Regions from separate parts of the Streptomyces sp. NPDC096046 genome, predicted to be linked through region 2. Evidence: riboswitches for the same ligand, from Rfam matches in the RefSeq annotation. Region 2 holds a riboswitch; each other region holds the start of a gene.
The links. A riboswitch is a leader RNA that binds a small molecule or an ion and turns the genes downstream of it on or off. The one in region 2 is predicted to bind cobalamin.
Positions count from the first base shown of each region.

Region 1: linked by a shared signal. The riboswitch ahead of ABTX62_RS06675 (energy-coupling factor ABC transporter permease) and the one ahead of ABTX62_RS03625 (ABC transporter ATP-binding protein) in region 2 are both predicted to bind cobalamin.
Region 3: linked by a shared signal. The riboswitch ahead of ABTX62_RS17970 (cobalamin biosynthesis protein) and the one ahead of ABTX62_RS03625 (ABC transporter ATP-binding protein) in region 2 are both predicted to bind cobalamin.

Region 1 is NZ_JBEOSZ010000005.1:132,276-137,966, forward strand. It holds gene ABTX62_RS06660 (energy-coupling factor ABC transporter ATP-binding protein) at 1-684, opposite strand, end outside; gene cbiQ (cobalt ECF transporter T component CbiQ) at 681-1,430, opposite strand; gene ABTX62_RS06670 (energy-coupling factor ABC transporter substrate-binding protein) at 1,437-1,805, opposite strand; gene ABTX62_RS06675 (energy-coupling factor ABC transporter permease) at 1,802-2,503, opposite strand; cobalamin riboswitch at 2,534-2,718, opposite strand; gene ABTX62_RS06680 (serine/threonine-protein kinase) at 2,847-4,301, opposite strand; gene ABTX62_RS06685 (MDR family MFS transporter) at 4,605-5,691, opposite strand, start outside.
Region 2 is NZ_JBEOSZ010000002.1:263,952-269,642, forward strand. It holds gene ABTX62_RS03615 (SixA phosphatase family protein) at 1-392, opposite strand, end outside; gene ABTX62_RS03620 (hypothetical protein) at 389-1,105, opposite strand; partial or broken gene ABTX62_RS03625 (ABC transporter ATP-binding protein) at 1,276-1,698, opposite strand; cobalamin riboswitch at 1,683-1,874, opposite strand; gene ABTX62_RS03630 (CoA-binding protein) at 1,958-2,386, shown strand; gene ABTX62_RS03635 (4-hydroxybenzoate 3-monooxygenase) at 2,607-3,830, shown strand; gene ABTX62_RS03640 (ArsR/SmtB family transcription factor) at 3,832-4,191, opposite strand; gene ABTX62_RS03645 (cation diffusion facilitator family transporter) at 4,255-5,301, shown strand; gene ABTX62_RS03650 (YbaK/EbsC family protein) at 5,303-5,691, opposite strand, start outside.
Region 3 is NZ_JBEOSZ010000018.1:60,335-66,025, forward strand. It holds gene ABTX62_RS17960 (inorganic phosphate transporter) at 356-1,603, shown strand; gene ABTX62_RS17965 (hypothetical protein) at 1,638-1,859, shown strand; cobalamin riboswitch at 2,013-2,132, shown strand; gene ABTX62_RS17970 (cobalamin biosynthesis protein) at 2,233-3,168, shown strand; gene ABTX62_RS17975 (cobyric acid synthase) at 3,170-4,717, shown strand; gene cobN (cobaltochelatase subunit CobN) at 4,714-5,691, shown strand, end outside.

The DNA of each region.
Region 1 (5,691 bases), on a different contig from region 2:
TGCCGTGGCCGCCGGCCCGGTGCGGACGCCGGACGGGGTGAGGAGTGCCGCGTCGTCGGCCCAGCGCAGGGCCAGGTCGACGTCGTGGGTGGCCATCACCACCGTGGTGCCGGCGGCACGGAGCCCGTCGAGGGTCGTCAGGAGGCGCTCCTGCCCGTCGGGGTCGAGCCCGGCCGTCGGCTCGTCGAGGACGAGGACGCGGGGCCGCATGGCGACCGCGCCCGCGATGGCGGTGCGTTTGCGCTGCCCGTAGGAGAGGAGATGGGTGGGCCGGTCGGCCAGGGCCGTGATGTCCAGGGCGGCGAGCGCCTCCGCCACCCGCGCCCGCACCCGCGCGTCGTCCAGACCGAGGTTCAGCGGCCCGAACGACACGTCCTGCTCGACGGAGGCCGCGAACAGCTGGTCGTCCGGGTCCTGCACCACCAACTGCACGGTCGTCCGCAGCCGGGTCAGGCCCTTGCGGTCGTACGACACCGGCCGGCCCTCGACCGTCAGCACGCCCGCCCGCGGCCGCAGCCCGCCGGACAGCAGCCGCATCAGCGTGGTCTTGCCGCTGCCGTTGCGGCCGAGCAGCGCGAGCGCGCGCCCCTCGCGGATGTCGAAGTCGAGGCCGCTGAGCACGGCCGGACCGTCCTCGTAGGCGAAGGACGCGCCCCGCAGGGCGACGAGGGCGGGCTCGCTCATGTCAGCGGCCTTTCCAGTACGAGGGTGAGGGCGGCCAGCGCCGCGAGCAGCGCGCAACTGGCCGCCGTGAAGCGGACGGAGACCCGGGCCTCGGGGACCAGGACGCGCAGGGTGCCGTCGTAGCCGCGCCCGGCGAGCCCGGCCTGGAGACGGGTGGCCCGGTCGAAGGCCCGGACGAACGCGGTGGCGCCGAGCCCGGCCAGGGAACGCCACCGCGCGCTTCGGCCGGTGTGCCCGAGCCGGGCCGCCTGGGCCTCCCGGATGCGACGCACGGAGTCCAGCAGGAGGAAGCTCATCCGGTACGTCACCAGGGCGACGTCGACGACCGGCGCGGGAATCCCGGCCCGGACCAGGCGCGGCAGCAGATCGGACATGGGCGTGGTGAAGGCGAACAGCAGCACGCCCAGGGAGGCCGCCGAGGTGCGCAGCAGCAACTCCCCGGCCCGCAGCGGTCCGTCGGCGGCGAGGGAGACGAGGCCGCCCGGGCCGCCCACCTGGACGAGCAGCGTGACCGCGCCGGTCACACAGAAGCCCAGCGGCACCCGGTAGGCGCGCCACAGCCGCCGGCCCGGCACGCCCGCCGGTCCCAGCAGCAGCACCACGGCCGCCACCAGCACCAGGGCCGCGCCCGGCCAGGGCGGCAGCGAGATCGCGAGCACGGTCAGGCCGAGTCCGAGCACGGCCTTGTCCACGGGGTGGCGGCGGCGCCAGCGACTGCTGTGCGCCGCCGCGTCGATCGGCAGCACCCCGACTCAGTCCTGCCCGTCGGCGGACTTCCCGGCGGCGCCGGCGGGCACGTTCCCGGCTTCCCGCTCCAGGGCGCGCTGTTCGCCCTGCCGCCGCCCCCGGTGCAGGCCGAAGTAGTAGGCGAGGACACCGGCGCCGAGAGCCGCCTGGAGGGAGAACAGGGCCGACTCGATCTCCCCGGACGGCGGTTCGTACAGCGGGGAGAACCACGGCTCGTAGTCCGGCTCGATCTCGGTGATCGCGGACTCCGCCTCACCGTCGGCGCCCGCGAACGGCTCCTCCTTGTGGTCGCCGAGCCCGAGGGCCAGCGGCAGCACGGCGAGCGCGGCCACGATGAACAGCAGCACCAGGTTGATCTTCGTGTTCCTGCTCATCGGGTCACCGCCTCGGCCTCGGTCCGGGTCTGCATCTTGGCGCGGAGCACGCCCAGCCGGGTCAGCTCGCCCTTGCTGGACTGCACCAGCAGCCGCATCACCAGCACCGTCAGCAGACCCTCGCTCACCGCGAGCGGGATCTGGGTCACGGCGAAGATGGAGCCGAACTTGCCGAGCGCGCCGAGGAACCCGCTGCCCGGGTCGGGGAACGCGAGCGCCAACTGCACGCTGGTGACGCAGTAGGTGGACAGGTCGGCGACGAACGCGCCGGAGAACACGGCCACCATCAGCGGCGCGTTGGAGCGCCGCAGCAGGGCGTAGACGGCGTATCCGGCCCAGGGGCCGACGATCGCCATCGAGAAGACGTTGGCGCCGAGCGTGGTCAGGCCGCCGTGCGCGAGCAGCAGCGCCTGGAAGAGCAGGGTGATGGTGCCCAGCACCGCCATGACGGGCGGCCGGAACAGGATGGCTCCGAGGCCCGTGCCGGTGGGGTGTGAGCAACTGCCGGTGACAGAGGGCAGTTTCAGGGCGGACAGGACGAAGGTGAAGGCGCCGGACGCACCGAGGAGCAGGGTGCTCTCGGGGTGCTCGCGCACTTCACGGGTGAGTGACCGGACCCCGTGGACGACGAATGGCGCCGACGCGACGCCCCAGGCGACCGCGTGCGCCGGAGGAAGGAAACCCTCGGCAATGTGCATGGCTCAGCAGACCCTCTCCAGCACCTCGTGGATGGTTGACGCGCCTTGGCCGGTCTCCTGGCTGACGGGTACCACCGCCCGAACTCCGCCTTCCCGGGTCGCGTTGACCCAGTGGCTGCCCGTGAGGGCCGGAGCCGGACTTCCCGATTCACAGTGGCGAGGGCCGCACCGGCATCACACCGGATTTCCCGTTCACCAAGGCCTGGTGACAATAAGGCCGGGGTAAGGGCGATGACAAGCCACCCCGGGGGCGCGCGAGGGGGCGTCCGCTCGCACACCGGCGCATCCCCCGGCTGATCCACGTGCTGCGGGAAGGACCCCGTCGCGCGCTGTCCGGGCCGCGTCAGTCGTCGCCCCCGTCGTCTCCGCCGTCGTCGCTCTCCCCCTCTTCCCCGGCGGGGCGCGGCTTCTGCGGCTTCGGCTGCTCCGGGCCGCCGTCGCCCGCTTCCCCGGCGGGAGTCGGGGTGCCGGACTCGGGCGCGTAGGGGGTCGGGGAGGCGGCCGGCGTGGACGGAGTGACATCGGCCACGGTGCCGGTGCCCGGCGTGCCGGCGGTCCCCGGGGCGGCTGCCGGGCCGGTGTCCGGGTCGGAGGAGACAGACGTGGCGGAGTCGGTGGCGGGCGTGGCGGCGGGGCTGCTCGCGGACGGGGACGCGTCGGGTTCCGTGCCCTCCGTGGTGGTGTCGGGCGAGAACCAGCGCATGCCGAGGAGCATCGCGGCGAGGAAGAGCGCCGCGGCGGCGGCCGTCGCGGCCATCCGGGAGCGGTTGCCGGGGCCGCCCGGCCCGCGTGAACGCCCCGAACGACCCGCCTGGGCCGCCCGGGCCGCGGTGCGGTGTCCCGTGGTCGCGGGCAGCGCGTATGTGGTCGGGCTGCTGGTCTCGTCGTACGGGCCCGGCACGGCGGACGGCGCCGCGGACGCGGTCTTCGGCCGCAGCGGCGGCGAGACCTCCGGCAGCGGCTCGGGCAGGCCCCGCCAGGCGCCCCCGGCGAACCACTCGGCGGCCTGCTGGGCGGTGGGCCGCTCCTCGGGCTGCTTGGCGAGCAGGCCGAGAAGGTAGTTCTCGAACGCCGGTGGCAGTCCGGAGACCCCGAGTTCGCGAGGCGGCACGGGGGCCGAGTCGAGATGCTGGTGGAGCAGGGCGACGGCGGTGTCGGCCTGGAACGGCGGGCGGCCGCTGAGGAGCTGGTAGAGCACGCAGCCCAGGGAGTACATGTCGGAGGCGGGCCCGGCGGGCTTGCCCAGGGCCCGTTCGGGCGCGAGGTAGAGGCCGGTGCCGACGATCTGGCCGGTGGCGGTCAGCGCGGCGCCGGGGTCGTCCAGGAACCGCGCGATGCCGAAGTCGCCGATCTTCAGCGTGCCGTTGGCGTCGAGCAGCAGGTTGGCGGGTTTGACGTCGCGGTGCACGATGCCCTGCCCGTGCGCGGCGGCGAGCCCCGCCGACGCCTGCGCCGCGAGGTGGGCCACCCGCTCGGCGGGCAACGCGCCGGAGCCGTTCAGCACCCCGGCGAGACTGTCGCCCTCGACCAGCTCCATCACCAGGTACAGCCGGTTGTCGTACTCGCCGAAGTCCAGGACGCCCACCACGTTGGGGTGGTTGAGGCGCCCGGCGGTCTGAGCCTCCAGACGGAACCGGGAGGTTGCCGTGGCGTCGGTGTCCTGGGGCAGCAGCAGCTTGACGGCCACCGCTCTGGCGAGCGTCTCGTCGTACGCACGCCAGACCTCGCCCATTCCACCGCGCCCGATCTCAACATCCAGCCGGTAGCGGCCCGCTAGCAGCACTCGTCCTCGTCTCATGCGTGTGGGAAGGTCATCGCCGCAGGCCGAACTCCCCGCTCTCGCACGGGGGTTGGTGGGGGGTGCCGCAGCCGACCCAGGATACCGGCGCGGCGAGCCCCATGATCTCCACCGCGGTCCCCCCGGAGGGTGCGGTCCGGAAGACCGCGACGGGGGGAGCGCCCGCCGGGGTGACGCACCTCGGGCCTCCACCCGGTAGCCGCACGGCCCCTACCGCAAGCGCAACCGCCTCCGTATCGCTGACGGCCGCCGCGCTCCCGCGCACCGGATGCCGGGGCGTGCCGGGCGCCTCCCGACGCCGTATCAGGCCGCCGCGCCCGCCCCCGGCGCCCGGCGCGGCAGCAGCGCCACCGCCAGGGCGGGTACGGCCGCGAGGACCAGCCACGGCACGGCGGCCGGCAGACCCAGGTCGAGCAGGGAGCCCGTGGCCGCGCTGCCGACCAGGACGATCAGGCCCGAGACCGACGACAGCGCACCCGTGTAGAGGCCGAGCCGGCCCTCCTCGGCCAGGTCGGGCACCCAGGCGCGGGCGGCGGGAACGACCAGCATCTGCCCCACGGTGAGCAAGATCACGAAGCCCGCGGCCGGCAGCAGCCCGGCGATCCCCGTCCAGCCCACGGGCCGCGCCACGGCCACCACCGCGAAACCGGACGCGATCAGCAGCAGACCCGCGGCCATGGAACGGCGCAGATCGAGCCGGTCGCCCGCCCAGCGCGTCACCGGCAGCTGGGTGAAGACCACCAGCACGGAGGACAGCGCGAAGAGCCAGGACAGGGGCGCCTGGGACCCGGTCGCGCGCTGCACCTCGTCCGGCAGGGCCAGATACAGCTGGTTGTAGGCGAGCAGATAGGTGCCGTAAGCACAGCACAGGGCGAGGAAGCGGCGGTCGCGCAGCAGGACGCGGGCCCCGCCCCGCTCCCGGACGCGGACCCGGCCGGGAATGTGCTGCGGCATCAGCCACAGGTGCCCGGCGAGGACGAGCACGAACACCGCGGCGCCGGCGAGGCACGCCGTGCGGAAGTCGACGGCGAGCAGCAGCGCGCCGAGCAGCGGCCCGACGAACGCCCCGGCCTGACCCGCCACGCTGAACAGTGCGAGGACCCGGGTGCGCGGGCCGTGCCCGTCCTCCTCCCAGACCACCGCCTGGCGGGCCACCTCGGACTCCACGGCGGGGGAGAACAGCGCGGCGGCGAACCCGATCACCAGCACCGCCCCGATCACGGCCCCACTGGCCTGCGCGTACCCGAGCCAGGCGAATCCGGCGATGCGCAGCACACAGCCCGCCAGCACCACCGGCCGCACCCCGAACCGGTCGACGAGCCAGCCGCCGACCACGAACAGGCCCTGCTGGCTGAAGGTGCGCAGCCCGAGCACGAACCCGACCAGCCAG
Region 2 (5,691 bases):
TCGTCGGCGAGGGCCAGGACCAGTTCCTCCACACCCGGGTTGTGCCCGATCAGCAGCAGGGTCTCCACCTCGGCGGGCACCTCGTGCACGACGGCCAGCAGACCGGACGGGCCGGCGGCGTAGATGCGGCGGTCGTGCCGGACCGGCGGGGGCGTGCCCCACTCGGCCGCGGCCAGGTCCCAGGTCCGGCGGGCGCGGACGGCGGTGGAGCACAGCGCGAGGTCGGGCAGGAGGTCGGCGTCGGCCAGGACCCGCCCGGCCGCCGGGGCGTCCCGGCGGCCCCGCGGGGCGAGGGGACGTTCGTGGTCGGCGACGTCCAGGGGCCAGGAGGACTTGGCGTGCCGCAGCACGACCAGACGGCGCAGCGGACCCGCCCCGGAGCGTTCGATCATGACGGTGACCCCAGGTCGCGGGTGAGTTCGAGGCCGAGGAGCCGGTCGGCGTAGGCGTACGTCTCGAAGCGTGCGCCGTCCGCGAGGTCCGGCCCGGTCTCGACGTGGCGCAGGACGTCCAGCACCCCGGGCACGTCCAGGTCGTCCTCCCAGGCGTCGCGCAGCCGCCCCCGCACGTCGTCGGGGATCGGCCGGGAGGGCTGCCGCGCCCAGCGGGCGACCGCGGTGCGCCAGCGGGCAAGGGTGTCGCGGGCGTCGCCGAGGGAGGCCCTTTCCAGCCGGACCGGCGTGCTGTGGTGCCGGGTGAGCAGCGCCAGGCGCAGGGTGGTGGGGTCAGAGTGGTCCGGCGTGTCCACCTCCACCGGCGCGACGGCGATCCGCACCCCGTCGGGCAGCGGCCCGTCCTCGGCGACGACGTGGACGGCCTGGGCCTCGCCCAGTCCGGCGCCGACGTCGGGACTGTCCTCGAAGGGGTGCATGCCGAGGGTCGCGGCGTCCGCACGCAGTTCCGCCTGCCTGCGACCGCCGGTCAGCAGCGCCCACACCGGTGTGCCGCCGAGTTCCAGGGCCCGGACGAGGAGGTCCCCGACGAGCAGCACCCGCAGGTTCGTCGTGTCGGAACCGTGCGCGTGCACCACGACACGGGTCAGGCCCCGGCGGGCCGGGGCGGCGTCGACCGGCTCATGGCTTCGGGCGTCGATGATGCGCAGCACGGGGTGAGCGTAGGCGGGCGGACACGCGCACGCGGGCAGGTTCGCCGTTTTCGGGCCACCGTGGCGCGATCGCCCCCGCCGGTGGCCTGTGCGGCGCCCCTCTCAGGCCGGCGTCCCCAGGAACCGCACACATGCGGCCGCCCCTCGTGCCCTCCAGGGCGGACGTCGGCCACCCCGTACACCTCGGCGATGAGCTCCTGCGTGAGGACGTCCCCCGGAGTGCCTCCGGCCACGACCCGCCCCGCGCACAGCACCACGACCTGATCGCAGTACATCGCCGCGAGGTCGAGGTCGTGCAGGGCGACGACGGTGGTGACCGGAAGGCCCGTGACGAGGGTGAGCAGGTCGAGCTGGTGGTGGATGTCGAGGTGGTTGGTGGGCTCGTCGAGGAGGAGTTCGCGGGATTCCTGGGCGAGCGCGCGGGCGATGTGCACCCGCTGGCGTTCGCCGCCCGAGAGGGTGTGCCAGGGCTGGCCGGAACGGCCGGTGAGGTCCGTGCGCTCCAGGGCGGCGCGCACGGCCCGCTCGTCGTCCGCGGAGGCGGGTGTCCAGGCCCGGCGGTGCGGGACGCGGCCCAGCCGTACGACGTCCTCCAGCAGGTCTTCGGACGCGGGTTCCCCCGGATCGGAGCGCCTTCCCGGACGTCCACGAGAAAGTCCAGTGGCCGAGGCCCCGCCCGTCCCCCTCACCGCTGCGCGTCAGTTCCGGTTCGCACCGGATTCCCTGACTGGCCCACGCACATGGGTTCACTGGCCTCGGCAAGCTGTCACGGAGGCCGTCCGGGGAATCACCGCGCACCCTGCGCCGTTGAACCCGGGAGCAGCTCGTCCACGACTTCCGAGGAGGCCGCCGGTGTACGGCGACGAGGCAACGGTCCGCAGGATTCTCACCGGGCTCGGCGACACCTGGGCCGTGGTGGGCCTGTCGTCGAACCGGCGGCGCGCGGCGTACGGCGTCGCCGCCGTGCTCCAGCGCTTCGGCAAGCGCGTGGTGCCGGTGCACCCGAAGGCGGAGACGGTGCACGGGGAAAGGGGGTACGCGAGCCTGGCGGACATCCCCTTCGACGTGGACGTCGTGGACGTCTTCGTGAACAGCGACCTCGCCGGAGCCGTCGCCGACGAGGCGGTCGCCAAGGGCGCCAAGGGCGTCTGGTTCCAGCTCGGCGTCATCGACGAAGCGGCGTACGACCGGACCCGGGCGGCGGGCCTGGAGATGGTGATGGACCGCTGCCCGGCGATCGAGATCCCACGGCTGTCTGATCACCGCGTACAGGAATCCTGAAGCGTTTCCCACGACATTCCCGCACCCGGTCAAGGGTGCACAACTCGTCGGCTGCTACGCCTGGTACGCCGCCGCGGTCGCTGGTCGTCGCCGTTTCTCACCGGCGATCTGCTGACGGGCCCGCGCCTCGGTTCCCGGTCCGGGGAGATCGAGCGAGGCGTCGAGGAGGTGGCCGTCGCGCGGGTGCCCGTCCCCCGGGACCGGCCTCCATAATGTGCGCATGACCCACGCCCTCCCGTCCGCCGGATCCGGCGCGACGCAACGCTTCCCGGTCGTCGTCGTGGGCGCCGGTCCCGCGGGTCTGACCGTCGGCAACATCCTGCGGGCCGCGTCCGTGGACTGCCTGGTGCTGGAGACGGAGACCCGTGCGTTCGTCGAACGGCGGCCCCGGGCCGGGGTCATCGAGGAATGGGCCGTGCGCGGCCTGGAGAAGCGGGGCCTCGCCCGCAACCTGCTGGACCGCGCCGAGCTGCACACCGCGTGCGAGTTCCGCTTCGACGGGCAGCGCTACCGGTTCCCGTACGGCGAGCTGACGGGCAGCCACCACTTCGTCTACCCGCAGCCGTTGCTGGTGACGGACCTGGTGCGCGAGTACGCCGACGTCCGGGGCGGAGAGATCCGCTTCGGGGTCCGGGACGTGCGGATCCACGATCTCGACACCGACCGGCCCCGGGTGTCGTACACCTGCCCGGAGACCGGTGAAAGCCGCGTGGTGCACTGCGACTTCGTCGTCGGCTGCGACGGGGCACGCGGGGTGAGCCGGGCCTCGCTCCCGCCCGAGCGGGTCCGCATCGCGCGGCACGACTACGGTGTCGGCTGGCTGGCCCTGCTCGCCGAGGCCCCGCCGTCCGCCGACTGCGTGCTGTTCGGATGCCACGCGCGCGGGTTCGCCGGCCAGATGCCCCGCAGCCCGGAGGTGACCCGCTACTACCTGCAGTGCCCGCCGGGCGACGACCCGGCGAACTGGCCGCACGAGCGCGTCTGGGCCGAGCTCCAGGAGCGCCTCGGGGCGGCCGGTGTGCCGCCTCTGACCGAGGGGCGGCTGGTCGAGAAGCGCGTGCTGGACATGCACGACTACGTGGTCGAGCCGGTGGCACACGGCCGGCTGTTCCTCGCCGGCGACGCGGCCCATCTGGTCGCCCCCATCGCCGCCAAAGGCATGAGCCTCGCCCTGCACGACGCGTTTCTGCTCGGCGACGCGCTGGCCGCCCGGCTGACCGCCGGCGACGGCAGCGGGCTCGCGGGCTACGCGGAGGCGTGTCTGCGGCGCGTGTGGGACTACCAGGAGTTCTCGCAGTGGCTGTCCGAGGTGTACCACGGCACGGCGGCGGGCGACCCGTTCCGCGCGGGCACCGCGCTCGCCCGGCTGCGCCGCCTGTTCACCTCGCCCGTGGCGGCCGCCGCCTTCGCCGAGCAGTACCTCGGAACGGCGGCGCGGTACTGACTCAGTCGTGCGGGGGCCGGTCGCTGAGGCGGTGGTCGGCCACGTTCAGCGCCTCGTCGACGAGCCGGCGCAGATGGCCGTCGCGGAGTGAGTAGACCACCCGGCGGCCTTCCTTGCGCGTGTTCACCAGGCCCGCGAGGCGCAGTCGCGCCAGGTGCTGACTGACGGCCGGTCTGGCCGCCCCGCACGCTTCCGTGAGGGTCGTGACGTCGGCCTCTCCCCCGGTCAGCGCGTGCAGCAGCGCGAGCCTGGTCCGGTCCCCCAACAAGGCGAGGAGTTCGGCGGCGAGCGCGAACTGCTCGTCGCCGGGACTGTGCGGATGCGCGTCATGCGCAGATGACAGGTGCATGCGTGCGCTCATACGCACATAATGGCGCCCCGGGACGGGTACGTCCACTCTCGCGCGCACCGAAAGGGGATCCACGTGAGCGACCGGCACGAACACTCCCACCCGCACGACCACGACCACGACCACGACCACCGGCACGGCCTGCGCCGGCGGCTGAGCCATCTGCTCACCCCGCATTCCCACGAGACGGCCGACAAGGTCGACTCCGCGCTGGAGTCCTCCGCGCGCGGGATGCGTGCGTTGTGGGTCTCGCTCGCCGTCCTCGGCGTGACGGCGCTGGCCCAGGCGGTCGTGGTGGCCCTGTCCGGATCGGTGGCACTGCTCGGGGACACGGTGCACAACACCGCGGACGCACTGACCGCCGTGCCCCTCGGGATCGCCTTCGCGCTGGGCAGGCGCGCGGCCACCCGCCGCTTCACCTACGGCTACGGGCGGGCCGAGGACCTGGCCGGGCTAGGGATCGTGCTGACGATCGCCGCGTCCGCGGCCTTCGCGGGCTGGACGGCGGTGGACCGGCTGCTGGATCCGCGCCCCGTCCAGCACGTCCCGGCGGTCGCCGTGGCCGCTCTCGTGGGCTTCGCCGGCAACGAGTGGGTGGCCCGCTACCGCATCCGCGTCGGCCGTTCGATCGGCTCGGCAGCCCTGGTCGCCGACGGACTGCACGCCCGTACGGACGGCTTCACCTCACTGGCCGTGCTGCTGGGCGCCGGAGGGTCGGCCCTGGGCTGGCACCTGGCCGATCCGATCGTCGGACTGGCGATCACGGCGGCGATCGCGCTGGTGCTGCGGGACGCGGGCCGTGAGGTGTTCCGCCGGGTGATGGACGCCGTCGACCCGGCTCTGGTGGACCGGGCCGAGCGGGCCTTGGCCGAGGTACCCGGGGTGCGCGGGGTGGGTGAGCTCCGGCTGCGCTGGATCGGCCACCGGCTGCGCGCCGAGGTGGCGGTCGTGGTGGACGGCGACGTGACGGTGCGCGAGGCCCACCGCGTCGCCGTGGAGGCCGAGCACGCGCTGCTGCACGCGGTACCGCGGCTGACCACGGCCCTGGTGCACGCGGATCCCGAGCCGGCCCCGGGCGAGAGCGATCCCCATCTTCGGCTGGCCCATCACATCGCGGCGTAGATCAGCGGACCCCGAGGCCCTCCAGTACGACGGCGCCCGGCAGTTCCGCGAACGCCTTGCCCGGGACGAGCAGCTTGCCGCGCCGCCGGCCGCTGCCGACCAGCACATAGGGCAGGTCGACGACGGCGGCGTCCACCAGGACGGGCCAGCCCTCCGGCAGTCCGAGCGGGGTGATGCCGCCGTACTCCATGCCGGTCTCGCCGGTGGCCGTGTCCATCGAGGCGAAGGACGCCTTGCGGGCACCGAGCCGGCGGCGCACGGCGCCGTTCACGTCGACCCGGGTGGTGGACAGCACGACACACGCGGCGAGCGTGGACTCCCCGCCGCGCTTGCCCGCGACGACCACGCAGTTCGCCGAACGCTCCAGCAGGTCCTGCCCGTAGTGCTCCA
Region 3 (5,691 bases), on a different contig from region 2:
GGATCAAGTGGTTCGGCGACGAGACCGAGCGGCCGACCGGCCGCCGACCGGTGATGCGCACGACCGCCCGCGGGTGGATCACCGGCACCGGCGGCAGCGGCCCCTCCGCGGCCGGCCACCCCCCTGGCAACGGCAGCCACTCCCTGCCGGGTGACCGAAATCTCTTCAGCGGGTCGCTCGATCGGCTGAAGCGGTTCGCGCGGGGCTCGTGACCAACGGGCGCCGGGGCCGCCGTTCCGGGACGGAGTCGCGACCTCCTTCTGCGGTCACCCCCACGACCTTCTCAGTTCACCTTCCGTTCATCCAGGTTGCCTACGTTCATCCGGTCAATGACCTCGAACGATTGCCTGGGTAAATGGAAAGCTTCTCGCTGATCCTCGCGATTGTGGTAGTAACCGCACTCGCGTTCGATTTCACGAACGGTTTCCACGACACCGCGAACGCCATGGCCACGACCATCTCCACGGGCGCCATGAAGCCCAAGCCCGCAGTGGCCATGTCCGCGGTTCTCAACCTGGTCGGCGCCTTTCTGTCCGTCGAAGTCGCCAACACGATCTCCAAGGGCCTCGTCGACGAGGCCGGCATCCGTCCCGAGGTCATCTTCGCCGCCTTGGTCGGCGCGATCCTCTGGAACCTGCTGACCTGGCTGGTCGGTCTGCCTTCCAGCTCCTCCCACGCCCTCATGGGCGGCCTGATCGGCGCCACGATCGCCTCGGCGGGCGTCGGCGCGGTGCACGGCGACGTGCTGGTCACCAAGGTGCTCATCCCGGCGATCGCCGCCCCGCTGGTCGCGGGCGTCGCGGCGATGCTCGCCACACGGCTGACCTACTCCCTCGGCAGCAAGGCCGACGACAAGGCGTCCAAGAAGGGCTACCGGGCCGGCCAGATCGCCTCCGCGGGCCTGGTCTCCCTGGCCCACGGCACCAACGACGCCCAGAAGACGATGGGTGTCATCACCCTCGCCCTGGTCGCCGGCGGCGCCGTCGCCCCCGACTCCGACCCGCCCATGTGGGTCATCCTCTCGGCGGGTCTCGCCATCGCGCTCGGCACGTACCTGGGTGGCTGGCGCATCATCCGCACCATGGGCAAGGGACTGACCGACCTCCAGCCGCAGCAGGGCTTCGCCGCCCAGACCTCCGCGGCCACGGTCATCCTGGCCTCCTCGCACCTCGGCTTCTCCCTCTCCACGACGCACTCCGTGTCCGGTTCGGTCATGGGCGCGGGACTCGGCCGCAAGGGCGGAGTGGTGCGCTGGTCCACCGCGACGCGGATGTTCGTCGCCTGGGGCCTGACGCTGCCGGCGGCCGCCCTGGTGGCCGCCCTCGCCGAGTACGTCACCGGCTTCGGCAACTGGGGCACCGCCGTGGTGGCCGTCTTCCTCATCGCCTCCAGCGCGGCGATCTGGAAGCTGTCGCGGCGTGAGGTCGTCGACCACACGAACGTCAACGACACCGACGCGGCGGAGCCGGCCGGTGTGGTGACCGCGGCGATGGCCGCGGTGACGCCGCCGCCCGCGGGCGGCACGGTCGCCGAGGAGCCGGTCCACCCGTTCCCGGCCCAGGCCACCGCCGAACGGACGCCGACCACGACCACGACGGTCTGACCCCGCCCACCGGTTACAAGGAAGAGTCTCCGATATGAAGATCGACTGGGCGGCCCTCGGCTCCGTCTTCGGTGTCAGCCTCGTGGCCACCGTGGCCCTCGTCGGCCTGTTCACCCTCGGCATCACCGGCCTGTCGCGCCGCGAGCGCGCGGTGGCGCAGGGCGGGTCCGCCGGGCTCGCGGTCACGGGAGCGTACACGTGCTTCGCGGCGTGCGCGGCGGCCGTGGGCTACGGGATCTACCTGATCGTGGCCTGACGGCCCGACACACCTCGTGTCCGCCGGGCGGTGCGGGACTTCGGTCCCGCGCCGCCCGGTCGTCGTGTGCGGGAAGGGGCCGGTGTGGGGTTCTCCACACTCTCCCCTCGCAGGTCAACGGCAAGTTGACGGGGGTTGCCGGCCGTGGTGGACTGCCGGGGCCAGTACGGCGGCAGGAGAGGAAGCCGGTGAGATTCCGGCGCGGTCCCGCCACTGTCACCGGGGTGACGATCCCCGGGAGCCAGGAACTCTCGCCGCCGGTCTCGTCGAACCAGGGCGTGGACACCCTGAGTGAGGACACGTATCGCCATGCGCGGCTGCCGATCCCGTTCCAGCACCCCACCTCCGCCTGCCCTTCCGGCCGGCTGAGCCCATGGGTGCCGGTCGCGTCTTCGCGTACGGCGCCGCCGCCGGTCTGATCGGTGACCTGCTGCTCGGTGATCCTCGCCGAGGGCATCCGGTCGCCGCGTTCGGACGGGCCGCGGGCGCCGTGGAACGGGTGTTGTGGCGGGACCACCGCGGGTGGGGCGCGCTGCACACCGCCGTGTGCACCTCGGGGGCCGTCGCCCTCGGTTCCGTCGCCGCGCGTGCCGTGCGGACCTCCTCCGTCACCTCCGTCGCGCTGACGGGTGCCGCCACCTGGGCCGTCGTCGGGGGGACTTCGCTCGCCCGGGAGGCGCGTGCCGTCGGGCGTGCCCTGGAGGCCGGTGACGTCGAGACGGCCCGGGCCCGGCTGCCGCGTCTGTGCGGGCGGGACCCGCAGGCCCTCGACGCCGACGGGATCGCCCGGGCCGTGGTCGAGTCGGTCGCCGAGAACACCTCCGACGCGGTGGTGGGGGCCCTGGTGTGGGGAGCCGTCGGCGGGGTGCCGGGGCTGCTCGGGTTCCGGGCCGTCAACACCCTGGACGCGATGGTCGGACACAAATCCGCCCGCTACCGGCGGTACGGGTGGGCCTCCGCGCGGCTGGACGATGTCGCGGGCTGGCCGGGAGCGCGGCTGACCGCGGTCCTCGCGGCCCTGGCCGGGCCGGACCCCCGGGGCGCCGTGCGGGCCTGGCGGGCCGACGCGGCGAAGCATCCGAGCCCCAACGCCGGTCCGGTGGAGGCCTCTTTCGCGGGGGCTCTCGGGGTGCGGCTGGGCGGGACGCTCTCGTACGGCGGGCGGGTGGAGCACCGGCCCGTGCTGAACACGCAAGGGCGTGCCGTCGGCACGCGCGATGTCGAACGGGCCGTGCGGCTGTCGCGGCGCGTCACCTGGCTCGCGCTCGGGGTGTGCTCCGGCGCGCGGTTGCTCAAGAGGGGGAAATGACGTGAGCGGTGGTCTTCTCGTCGCCGGTACCACCTCCGACGCGGGCAAGAGCGTCGTGACCGCCGGGATCTGCCGGTGGCTGGTGCGGCAGGGCGTCAAGGTCGCGCCCTTCAAGGCGCAGAACATGTCCCTGAACTCCTTCGTGACGAAGGAGGGGGCCGAGATCGGGCGGGCGCAGGCCATGCAGGCGCAGGCCTGCCGCATCGAGCCGACCGCGCTGATGAATCCCGTGCTGCTCAAGCCCGGGGGTGAGCAGAGCAGTCAGGTCGTGCTGCTGGGCAAGCCGGTCGGGGAGATGAGTGCGCGCGGGTACCACGGCGGGCGGCAGCGGAGACTGCTCGGGACGGTGCTGGACTGCCTGGAGCAGTTGCGGGGCACGTATGACGCGGTGATCTGTGAGGGGGCCGGTTCTCCCGCCGAGATCAACCTGCGGCGGACGGACATCGTGAACATGGGGATCGCCCGGAACGCCGGGCTGCCCGTGCTCGTCGTCGGCGACATCGACCGGGGTGGGGTGTTCGCCTCGTTCTTCGGGACGGTGGCGCTGCTGTCGCCCGAGGACCAGCGTTGCGTCGCCGGGTTCCTCGTCAACAAGTTCCGCGGGGACGTCTCCCTGCTGGAGCCGGGTCTGGACATGCTGCGCGACCTGACCGGGCGGCGTACGTACGGCGTACTGCCGTTCCGCCACGGCCTCGGGATCGACGAGGAGGACGGGATGGGGGTCCCCCCTGCTCGAGCGGAGTCGAGAGCTTGGGGGAGGGTTTCACTGCGGGGAGCGGTGCGGGAGTCCCTGGTCGCCCCGCCGGTCGGCGAGGACGTGCTGCGCGTCGCGGTCTGCGCCGTGCCGCTCATGTCCAACTTCACCGATGTGGACGCGCTGGCGGCCGAACCGGGCGTCGTGGTGCGGTTCGTGGACCGGCCGGAGGAACTGTCCGACGCCGACCTCGTCATCGTGCCCGGCACCCGCGGGACGGTCCTCGCGCTGGAGTGGCTGCGCGAGCGCGGCCTCGCCGACGCGCTGGCCCGCAGGGCCGCCGAACAGCGGCCCGTCCTCGGCGTCTGCGGCGGTTTCCAGATCCTCGGCGAGCACATCGAGGACGACGTCGAGAGCCGCCGGGGGCATGTCGACGGGCTCGGGATCCTGCCCGTGCGGGTGCGGTTCGCCCGCGAGAAGACCCTCACCCGGCCTGCGGGCGAGGCCCTCGGCGAGCGGGTGGAGGGCTACGAGATCCATCACGGCGTCGCCGACGTCACCGGAGGAGTCCCCTTCCTGGACGGCTGCCGGGTCGGCCAGACCTGGGGCACCCACTGGCACGGCTCACTGGAGTCGGACGGTTTCCGGCGGGCCTTTCTGCGGGAGGTGGCGGCCGCCGCGGGCCGCCGCTTCGTGCCCGCGCCGGACACCTCGTTCGCCGCTCTGCGCGAGGAGCAGCTCGACCGGCTCGGCGACCTGATCGAACAGCACGCGGACACGGACGCGCTGTGGCGGCTCATCGAGTCCGGCGCGCCGCAAGGACTGCCCTTCATTCCACCGGGAGCGCCCGCATGAGCACAGTGTTGTTGTTGTCGACCGCCGACACGGACCTGCTGGCGGCCCGGGCCGCCTCCGGTGCCGACTACCGGATCGGCAACCCCACCCGCGTGGACGTCCGGGAGGAGCTTCCGGCCCTGCTGGACGGCGCCGGCATCGCCGTCGTCCGGCTGCTCGGCGGCAAGCGGGCCTGGGAGGACGGGCTCGCCGCCCTGAAGGCCTCCGGCATCCCCACCGTGCTGCTGGGCGGGGAGGCCGTGCCGGACGCGGAGTTGATGGCCGAGTCGTCCGTCCCGGCCGGTGTCGTGGCCGAGGCGCTGAAGTACCTCGTGGAGGGCGGGCCGGACAACCTCACCGAACTCGCCCGGTTCCTCTCGGACACCGTGCTGCTGACGGGCGAGGGGTTCGTCGAGCCGCGCAAGATGCCGGAGTACAGCGTGCACGGCCGGCGCTCCCGGGTGGAGGGCCGGCCGACCGTCGGCGTGCTCTTCTACCGTGCCCACCACCTGAGCGGCAACACCGCCTTCGTCGACACCCTGTGCGACGCGATCGAGGCGCGGGGCGCCAACGCGCTGCCCGTGTACTGCGGTTCGCTGCGCGGCGCGGACCCGGGGCTGTACGAGATCCTCGGGCGGGCGGACACCCTGGTCGCGACCGTGCTCGCCGCCGGCGGCACCCACGCCTCGCAGGCCTCGGCCGGCGGTGACGAGGAGGCGTGGGACATCGGCGCCCTCGCCGAGCTGAACATCCCCGTGCTGCAGGGCCTCTGCCTGACGTCCTCACGGCAGGCCTGGGCGGAGTCGGACGCCGCCCTCTCCCCCATGGACGCCGCGATGCAGGTGGCCATCCCGGAGTTCGACGGGCGGCTGATCACCGTGCCGTTCTCCTTCAAGGAGCAGGGCCCGGACGACGTGCCCGTGTACGTCGCCGACCCGGAGCGGGCCGCGCGCGTCGCCGGCATCGCCGTACGGCACGCGCGACTGCGGCACAAG